One region of the Burkholderia sp. THE68 genome, then DNA from elsewhere that is predicted to be linked to it. Evidence: predicted binding sites of a transcription regulator. Region 1 holds the regulator's gene; the other holds the start of a gene.

Region 1 (4,733 bases):
GTGGATGGGCGCAGGCAACACGCCGCTGCTCGATCGCGTGAAATGCAGCATTCTCGTTGCCGTGTGTCAGGCGGGTGAATCGGCGGAAGCCGAAGACGAAGCGGCTTACGCGGCGAAACCGGTCAAGGCCGAAGCCGGCGCCTGAGCGTGGGCGCTCGACGGATCAGCCGTTGAGATCGACCGCGACGAGCTTCCACGACACGAGTCCGTCGCGGCGGAAAATCGCCGAGTAACGCGCATCGCCGGCGCCGTGCTGATACGTGACGACGAACGTGTTCAGGCTTCGGTAGCCCGCCGTGGTCTGCGGCGGCGCTTTCGGCGCTGGCTGCGCGGCCGTGACAGCGGATGCGGGCGCGTCCGCGGCACTTGCCGATGCGCCGCCATTGCCCGCCTGTGGCGGACGTTCTCCCGGATCGCCGCGCGGTGGAATGCCGTTCAGAATGGCCGCGACGCCGTCCGGGGTTGCGTAAGAATCGACCAGCGGACCGACGAGCGCCGCGCCGATCATCGCTCCGATGATCGCGAGCGGATTGCCGCTTTTCTGGATATCGACACGCCGCGTCAGCAGCGCGGCGACCTGTTCCTTGAGACTCGCGCGCAACGCGGGAAAATCGACGTATTGATTGACTGTCTGCGCGTCGCGCGCATCGGCCGCGCGCTTCACGCGGTCCAGTGCGATGTAAGGTGACGCATAGATGAAACCGAGCGCCGCGACGAGTATCAGGACGACGAGCGCGGCAACGACAGAACGGGTAGTGCGGGACATGCGACGGCGAAGCCTCGTTTGCGGAACGTGAATCCGGGATTGACAGCGCGCAGGCGGTTTATATCCCGGAAATTCACGTTCGGCGTGCGGTTCGCCGCAATATCAGGCGAGGATGCCTCCCGTCAGCCCCGCGTCTTCCTCGGCGATACAGCGGTCGATCATGCGCGACACTTCGTCGATCTTGCCGACCAGAATCACCCTCGATTGTCCGCGATACACCCGCACCGGCGCGCGCTGTTCGGGTTCCGCATGCACCGTGCTGCTCAGCGACACGCGCGCAAAAGCCGGCTGGCGCGACGGCAACGCGGGCATTTCGTCGAAGAGATCGGGCGCGGATTCGGCGCGCGGCGTGCCGCACGTGATCAGCGCGCGCAGATGACGCAAGCGGCCGAACTGACGGAAGGGCAGCAGACGGGCAAAACGTTCCATGATGACTCTCCAGACGATAGGATGCACCGCGGCGCACCGGAACGATGGCCGTCATGCTTGTTGTGTTTGGGACGCCCTGGACGGACGTTGAAGCGGTTGGTGAGGCTATCTTGATATTTGAACGGGACATTTTCCGTCCCGTTGCGAAAATCTCGTGCAATCTGTCTTCGACTTTCGCGCCTCGCCGCCCGCGCGGCGCGCCGTCAGAACTCGCCCGAGCGGATCAGTCCGACGGCGATGCCTTCGAGCGCGAAATCGCTGTTGCCGGAGCGCACGAAAATGTTTTCGTAATCCGGGTTCTCGGCGATCAGTTCGACGCCGTCGGGACGGCGCTTCCAGCGTTTCACCGTGACGTCGTCGCCCAGACGCGCGACGACGATCTGTCCGTCCTTCGCTTCGTTGCGCTTCTGCACGGCGAGCAGGTCGCCATCGAGGATGCCCGCGTCGCGCATCGACAGCCCGCGCACTTTCAACAGATAGTCGGGCTTGTCAGAGAACAGCGCGGGATCGCACGAGTAGTGCTGCGAGATGTGCTCCTGCGCGAGGATCGGGCTACCTGCCGCGACCCGCCCGACGAGCGGCAGCGACAGTTGCATGATGCTCTGATGCGGCAGCGTGAACTGGTGCGGCAACTCCTCGGAGCGGTCGATGCGCGATGCATCGCCGAGCAGCCGGATGCCGCGCGACGAACCCGCCGCCAGCTCGATCACGCCCTTGCGCGCCAGCGCCCGAAGGTGTTCCTCGGCGGAATTCGCCGAGCTGAAACCCAGCTCGGCCGCAATCTCGGCGCGCGTAGGCGGGAAGCCGGTGCGGTCGATCGCACGCTGGATGAGCTCGAACACCTGCTGTTGCCGCGCGGTAAGTTTGGATGTCTTGGTCACTGGCTCAGGTCCCGGATGCACTGTATGAATGGACAGGTGACTGTATTTTTATACAGTATTTCGCGCTTTTCAAGCTTTACTTTAAGTTCGTGCCCGCCAGCCTGCGAAACAGTCGGTTGCCGGGCGCGCGCCCTTTTTCCATCCAGGAATATGCTTCTTAGCAGTTTTTCGTATAAAAAAGTGAATAACGATTATTTTCATTCATATAGACGCCTCGTTAGACTGATTCCGTCAATTCGATAAGACGGAGAACGGGGAATGCAAAGCATCACACTGGGATTAGGCAAGGGCGCGCGGCGTCTGTTCGCGGCAGCGGCGCTGACGGCCGCGAGCTTCGGCATGGTCGCGTCCGCGCACGCGCAGACGTCGTTTCTGAATGTCTCCTACGACCCGACCCGCGAGTTGTATCAGGACTTCAATCAGGCGTTCGCGAAGAAGTGGAAGGCCGATACGGGCGAGACGGTGACCTTCAAGCAGTCGCACGGCGGCTCGGGCGGACAGGCGCGCGCGGTGCTCGACGGCCTGCAGGCGGACGTCGTGACGCTCGCGCTCGCCTATGACATCGATGCGCTCGCTTCCAAGGGCCTCGTCAACGCGGACTGGCAGAAGCGCCTGCCGGACAACGCATCGCCGTACACGTCGACGATCGTGTTTCTCGTGCGCAAGGGCAATCCGAAGCACATCAAGGACTGGGACGATCTGGCCAAGCCGGGCGTGTCGATCGTCACGCCGAACCCGAAGACCTCGGGCGGCGCGCGCTGGAACTATCTGGCTGCGTGGGCCTACGCGCAGCACAAGCCGGGCGGCAACGAGCAGACCGCCAAGGATTTCGTGACCAAGCTCTACAAGAACGCCGGCGTGCTCGATTCCGGCGCGCGCGGCGCCACGACGAGCTTCGTGCAGCGCGGCCAGGGCGACGTACTGATCGCGTGGGAAAACGAGGCGTTTCTCTCGGTGAAGGAGTTCGGCACGGACAAGTTCGAGATCGTGGTGCCGACGGTGAGCATTCTGGCCGAGCCGCCGGTCGCGGTAGTCGACAAGGTCGTCGACAAGCACGGCACGCGCAAGCTCGCCGAAGCCTATCTCAAGTATCTGTATAGCGACGAAGGACAGACCATCGCCGCGCGCAACTTCTATCGGCCGCGTTCGGACAAGGTGCCCGCCGAACTCACGAAGCAGTTTCCGAAGCTGAAGCTCTACACCATCGACGACACGTTCGGCGGCTGGACCAAGGCGCAAAAGACGCACTTCGCCGACGGCGGCGTGTTCGATTCGATCTATCAACCGCAATAAGCAGAAGAAGCGCAAGAAGTGGGCGCAGCGGCGCGTCAATGACGCCGCGCGCCCGAAGCAGCAACGCGTGCCCGACCCCGGCGCGCAACCAAGGATCAATCAAGGATGACGACCCTCACATTCAAGAAGCCGAGCGCGCTTCCCGGGTTCGGCCTGACGCTCGGCATCACGGTGGCGTACTTAAGCCTCGTGGTGCTGATTCCGCTTGCCGCCACCTTCGCGAAGACCGCGACGCTCGACTGGGCGCAGTTCGTGCGCGCGGTGACTTCGCCGCGCGTGCTGGCGTCTTACCGGCTGACGTTCAGCGCGGCGCTCGGCGGCGCGCTCATCAACGCGGTGTTCGGTTTTCTGGTCGCGTGGGTGCTCGTGCGCTACACGTTTCCGTTCAAGCGCATCGTCGACGCGATCGTCGATTTGCCGTTTGCGCTGCCGACCTCGGTCGCCGGCATCTCGCTCGCGGCGGTCTATGCGGGTAACGGCTGGATCGGGCAGTTTCTCGCGCCGCTCGGCATCAAGGTCGCGTTCACGCCGCTCGGTGTGCTCGTCGCGCTGACGTTCATCGGCTTGCCGTTCGTCGTGCGTACTGTCCAGCCAGTGCTCGAAGACTTCGAGCGCGAACAGGAAGAAGCCGCCGCGTGCCTCGGCGCGACGCGCTGGCTCACGTTTCGCCGCGTCGTGCTGCCTTCGCTCTTTCCCGCGCTTTTGACCGGCTTCGCGCTCGCGTTCGCGCGCGCGCTCGGCGAGTACGGCTCGGTCATCTTCATCGCAGGCAATGTGCCGATGAAATCGGAGATCACGTCGCTGCTCATCATCACGAAGCTCGAACAGTACGACTACGCCGGCGCAACCGCGCTCGCCGTGGTGATGCTGTGCGTGTCGTTCCTGATGCTGCTGCTCATCAATACGCTGCAATGGTTCCTGCAGCGGCGCACCAGCAAGACGGGCGCGGCGCCTGCCGTCGCGGTCGGCCCCTCGCTGCATGTCGGACATCAGGGCGGAGGTCGCGCATGAGCACGCCAAACAGCAAGGCGTTGCCGGTGAACGCCGCCGCGCGCATGCACGAGAACAGCCTCAATCCGGTCACCGAGCCGCGCGCAGTGCGCTGGCTGCTGACGGGCATCGCGCTCGTGTTCCTGGCGCTCTTTCTCGTCGTGCCGCTCGTCGCCGTGTTCGTGCAGGCGTTCGCGAAAGGCATCGACTATTATTTCGAGTCGCTGAAGGACCCGGATGCGTGGTCGGCCATCAAGCTGACGCTCATGACCGCCGCGATTGCCGTGCCGCTGAATGTGGTGTTCGGGCTGGCGGCGTCGTGGGCCATCGCGAAGTTCGAGTTTCGCGGCAAGGCGCTCCTGACCACGCTGATC
Region 2 (4,733 bases), 770 kb from region 1:
ATACCATTCGAACACCGTGCCGAGCGACGAGGCGAAGATGACTTTCTTCTCCTCCGCCGTCATCGGTGCGTGTGACACGCGCCCCTCAACCGTAGCCATATCGTCTCCTGATTTGATATTCGAATATGTCGGTCCGCGACTAGGCGGCTCCGGTGCAACGATTATTGGAACGAAAACTTACGGCGTTCTGACGCGGACTCGGAAGTCCGGGCGCTCGAAGAAATTCCTAATTGCGCGGATTTGTCGCGCATCCGTTTAGAACGATCGTTTAAATTCGCCTAATGTCGTTCTTCTCGCGTGTCTACAGCAATTTCTCGATCCTGACGCTCAGGGTTTGTCCCGGGCAGGAAAAACCCGCTGCAGGCTGACGCGCACGAGGGTTCCGGCGCGACGCGGGCTCTCCTGATAGACGTGATCCTCGATAGCAAGCGCGCCGCCGTGCATCGCCGCGATCTCCTTGACGATCGCAAGGCCGAGGCCGCTGCCGTCGCCTTCACGTCCGAGGATGCGGTAGAACCGCTCGACCACGCGTTCGCGCTCCGCCGCAGGAATCCCGAGTCCCGTGTCTTCCACTTCGAGATACACGAGATCGAGATCGCTGTCGTCGGTCCGCACGCGCACGGTGATGCGCCCGCCCGCCGGCGTGTATCGGATCGCGTTGTCGATCAGGTTCGACAGCATCTCGCGCAGCATCACGACATTGCCTTCCACCTCGACCGGGAACGGCGGCTCTTCATAACCGAGGTCCATGCGCTTGGCGAGCGCGGCTTGCACCCAGTCGCGCACGGCGAGCCGCGCGAGGTCGGTCAGCACGATGCGCGTGAAGATCTGCCCGGTCGCCCGATTCTCGGCTCGCGCGAGCGCGAGCAATTGCGTGACGAGGCGCGCCGCGTGCTCGGAGCTGGTCGCGATCTGTTCGAGCGAACGCTGCACTTCCGCCGATACATCCTGGCGCATCGCCAGTTCGGCCTGCATGCGCAGGCCCGCAAGCGGCGTCTTCATCTGATGCGCGGCATCGGCGATAAAGCGCTTCTGGAACTCCATGTTCTGTTCGAGGCGCGTCAGCAGATCGTTGAACGACGCGACGAGCGGCGCGATCTCCGGCGGCGCGCTGCCGGCCTGGAGCGGCGAGAGATCGTCGGGACGGCGCGCGCGGATGTTCGATTGCAGCGCATGCAGCGGCGCGAGCCCCCGCGAGAGCCCGAACCACACGAGGATGATCGCGAGCGGCAGGATCACGAACTGCGGAAGGATCACGCCCTTGATGATGTCGTTGGCGAGCTGGCTGCGCTTGTCGAGCGTTTCGGCCACCTGCACGAGCACCGGCTGCGTGCTGTCCGGATCGCGTCCGGGAGCGAGTTGCGGCAGATCGACGGTCGTATAGGCGACGCGGATGTCGTTGCCGCGCAGCACGTCGTCGCGAAACTCGACGATGCCGGGCTGCGGACGGTCGTCGTCGTGCGGCAAGGGCATGTCGCGGTCGCCGCCGACCAGCTCGCCGCGCGTGCCGAGGACCTGGAAGAACACGCTGTCGACGTTGTCGGCGCGCAGGAAATCGCGCGTCGCATCGGGAAGCCGCAATTCGGCGACGCCGTTGACGGGCTGGATCTGGCGCGCGAGCACATAGGCATCGGCTTCGAGCGCGCGGTCGAACGGGCCGTTCGCGATCGACTTCGCGACGAGATACGTCACCGCGATGCTCATCGGCCAGAGCAGCAGAAGCGGCGCGAGCATCCAGTCGAGAATCTCGCCGAACAGCGAGCGCGGATGCGTTTCGTCGTCGGGCTCGAGTTCGTCGGGCGGCGCGAACGGGTTGGCGTAGCGCGCGTCGCGCTCGGCGTCGGAATCGGCGGCGCCCGCTTCGGCGTGGATTTTCGACTCGTGCGATTCGGTGGAAGCGGGCGACGCCATGCGGCTTACTTATAGTGCTGGCTGGCGGTTTCGCCCGATGGCGGCGGGCTCGCGCCGTGTGCGCCGTTCGCCGTGACACCCGCCTTCTCCAGCGTGTAGCCGAGACCGCGCACGGTGATGATCTTCGCGCCGCTCGGCTCGATCTTCTTGCGCAGCCGATGCACGTAGACCTCGATCGCGTTGTTGCTGACTTCCTCGCCCCACTCGCACAGATGATTGACGAGCTGTTCTTTCGATACGAGCCGGCCGGTTCTTTGCAGCAGCACTTCGAGCACGCCGAGCTCGCGCGCGGAGAGATCGATCACCTGATCGCCGATCGTCGCGATGCGTCCCACCTGATCGAACGTGAGCGAACCGTGTTTCACGACCGTCGGGCCGCCGCCCGCGCCGCGCCGGGTCAACGCCCGCACGCGCGCTTCGAGTTCGTTGAGCGCGAAGGGTTTCGCCATATAGTCGTCCGCGCCGAGATCGAGGCCTTTCACGCGTTCGTCGACGCTGTCGGCGGCGGTGAGGATCAGCACGGGCATCTGTGAATTGCGCGCGCGCAGGCGTCGCAGCACTTCGAGACCGGGCATGAGCGGCAGGCCGAGATCGAGGATCAGCAGGTCGAAAGTCTGAAGGGAAAGCGCGGTGTCCGCCTCGACGCCATGCCTGACATGGTCTACGGCGTATCCCGATTGGCGGAGTGATCGGACGAGGCCGTCCGCGAGTATGCTGTCGTCTTCGGCAATGAGGATTCGCATCGTCGTGTGCGCCTTTGTACGCCATGCCTCGCGCGATGAAGCGCATCGGCATTGCCGGCACGGTTCGTCGCCCGGCGCGGCGGTCTCCAGTGTGTCGTGGTTTTTGCGCGGGTCGCGCGACGTGGAAAAAAAGCTGCGCCACGCGCATCCATGCTTGCAAAAACTACTGTTTTTTTATACAGTGTCTGCGTGAGTGAGAAAGGCGGTTTCGTATGCTTGTGTTAGCTGCGAAAAGAGCCCGTGAACACTGCCTCAGACGCCGTTCATCATAGCAAAGGACGATTCATGGAAGAAAGCAAGAAAGGCCCGGCTGGAATGACTGCGGACAAGAGCAAAGCCCTGGCCGCCGCGCTCTCGCAGATCGAAAAGCAATTCGGCAAAGGGTCGATCATGCGGCTCGGCGCAGGTGAGGCGGTCGAAGACATTCAGGTGGTGTCCACCGGTTCGCTCGGACTGGACATCGCGCTCGGCGTCGGCGGTCTGCCGCGCGGGCGTGTCGTGGAAATCTACGGTCCCGAGTCGTCGGGCAAGACCACGCTCACGCTGCAGGTGATCGCCGAGATGCAGAAGCTCGGCGGCACGGCGGCGTTCATCGACGCGGAACACGCGCTCGACGTGCAATACGCGGGCAAGCTCGGCGTGAACGTGCAGGAACTGCTGATCTCGCAGCCGGACACGGGCGAGCAGGCGCTGGAAATCACGGACGCGCTGGTGCGCTCCGGTTCCATCGACATGATCGTCATCGACTCGGTCGCGGCGCTCGTGCCGAAAGCGGAAATCGAAGGCGAAATGGGCGACTCGCTGCCGGGTCTGCAGGCGCGTCTGATGTCGCAGGCGCTGCGCAAGCTCACCGGCTCGATCAAGCGCACGAACTGCCTCGTCATCTTCATCAACCAGATCCGCATGAAGATCGGCGTGATGTTCGGCAACCCGGAAACCACCACGGGCGGCAACGCGCTCAAGTTCTATTCGTCGGTGCGTCTGGATATCCGCCGTATCGGTTCGATCAAGAAGAACGACGAAGTCATCGGCAACGAGACGCGCGTGAAGGTCGTGAAGAACAAGGTGTCGCCGCCGTTCCGCGAGGCCATCTTCGACATCCTTTATGGCGAAGGCATCTCGCGTCAGGGCGAAATCATCGATCTGGGCGTGCAGGCGAAGCTGGTCGACAAGGCGGGCGCCTGGTACAGCTACAACGGTGATCGCATCGGTCAGGGCAAGGACAACGCGCGCGAATTCCTGCGCGAGAATCCGGACATCGCACGCGAGATCGAGAACAAGATCCGCGAATCGCTGGGCGTGGCCGCGATGGGTGAAGCCGTCGTCGCGGGTGCGGACGCCGCCGACGCCGAGTAAGCATCGGGCCTGAAGGACGATGCGCAAGCGCCCGTTCGGATCGAAGACTGACGCGGCGGATGAAGCAACCGGCGACGGTTCCGAATCCGCCGGTCGCTACGAGCGGAGCAGTGAGCGGCGCCCTGCATCGACCAAGTCGAGCGGATTCACGCGCAAGACCAGAGAACGCGCCGCGCGTCTGGAGCAAGCGCGCACTTTGCTGAAGCAGGCGGCCGAGCAGCCGAAGGCACGTCCCGCTGATCGCGCACCGCATGCCGAGCCTGCGCGCAAACCCGCCGAGCCCGACTCCACTCCCTTCAGCGACCCATTCGAAGACGCAGATCCCTTCGAGCCCTTCGAACAATGCGCGCCCGTTGAACCGGCGCGCGCCGAATCGGGTGAATCGGTCTACAGCCGTTCCAGCCAACGCGTTCGCAAGACTTCGGCAAGCGAACTCAACGATCCCAAACGTCCGCAACGCTCGTTGAAGGCGCGCGCGCTCGGCTTTCTTTCGCGGCGCGAATACAGCCGCGCGGAGTTGTCGCGAAAGCTGCGTCCGTATGCGGAAGAAGCCGATCCGCTCGAAACATTGCTCGACAGTCTCGAACGTGATGGCTGGCTGTCGAACGAGCGCTTCGTCGAAAGCGTCGTGCATCGGCGGGCGCCGCGCATGGGTGGCAGCAGAATCATCAGCGAACTGAAGCGCCACGCCGTCGGCGACACGCTCATCAGCGAAACCGCGGA

Evidence for each region. The regulator LexA, encoded in region 1, represses DNA repair genes until DNA is damaged. The targets are predictions, from matches to a motif close to ACTGTATNNNNATACAGT.
Region 2: a site for LexA is predicted at 2,820-2,837, ahead of recA (recombinase RecA). Genes of this name have one in related genera too.

What each region holds. Positions count from the first base shown of each region.
Region 1 is NZ_AP022315.1:1,231,838-1,236,570, forward strand. Features, by position in the region: gene BTHE68_RS05875 (universal stress protein) at 1-145, shown strand, start outside; gene BTHE68_RS05880 (DUF2939 domain-containing protein) at 164-766, opposite strand; gene BTHE68_RS05885 (hypothetical protein) at 869-1,195, opposite strand; gene lexA (transcriptional repressor LexA) at 1,399-2,076, opposite strand; gene BTHE68_RS05895 (sulfate ABC transporter substrate-binding protein) at 2,335-3,369, shown strand; gene cysT (sulfate ABC transporter permease subunit CysT) at 3,475-4,380, shown strand; gene cysW (sulfate ABC transporter permease subunit CysW) at 4,425-4,733, shown strand, end outside.
Region 2 is NZ_AP022315.1:457,476-462,208, forward strand. Features, by position in the region: gene BTHE68_RS02195 (MFS transporter) at 1-99, opposite strand, end outside; gene BTHE68_RS02200 (sensor histidine kinase) at 328-1,911, opposite strand; gene BTHE68_RS02205 (response regulator transcription factor) at 1,917-2,654, opposite strand; gene recA (recombinase RecA) at 2,940-4,010, shown strand; gene recX (recombination regulator RecX) at 4,030-4,733, shown strand, end outside.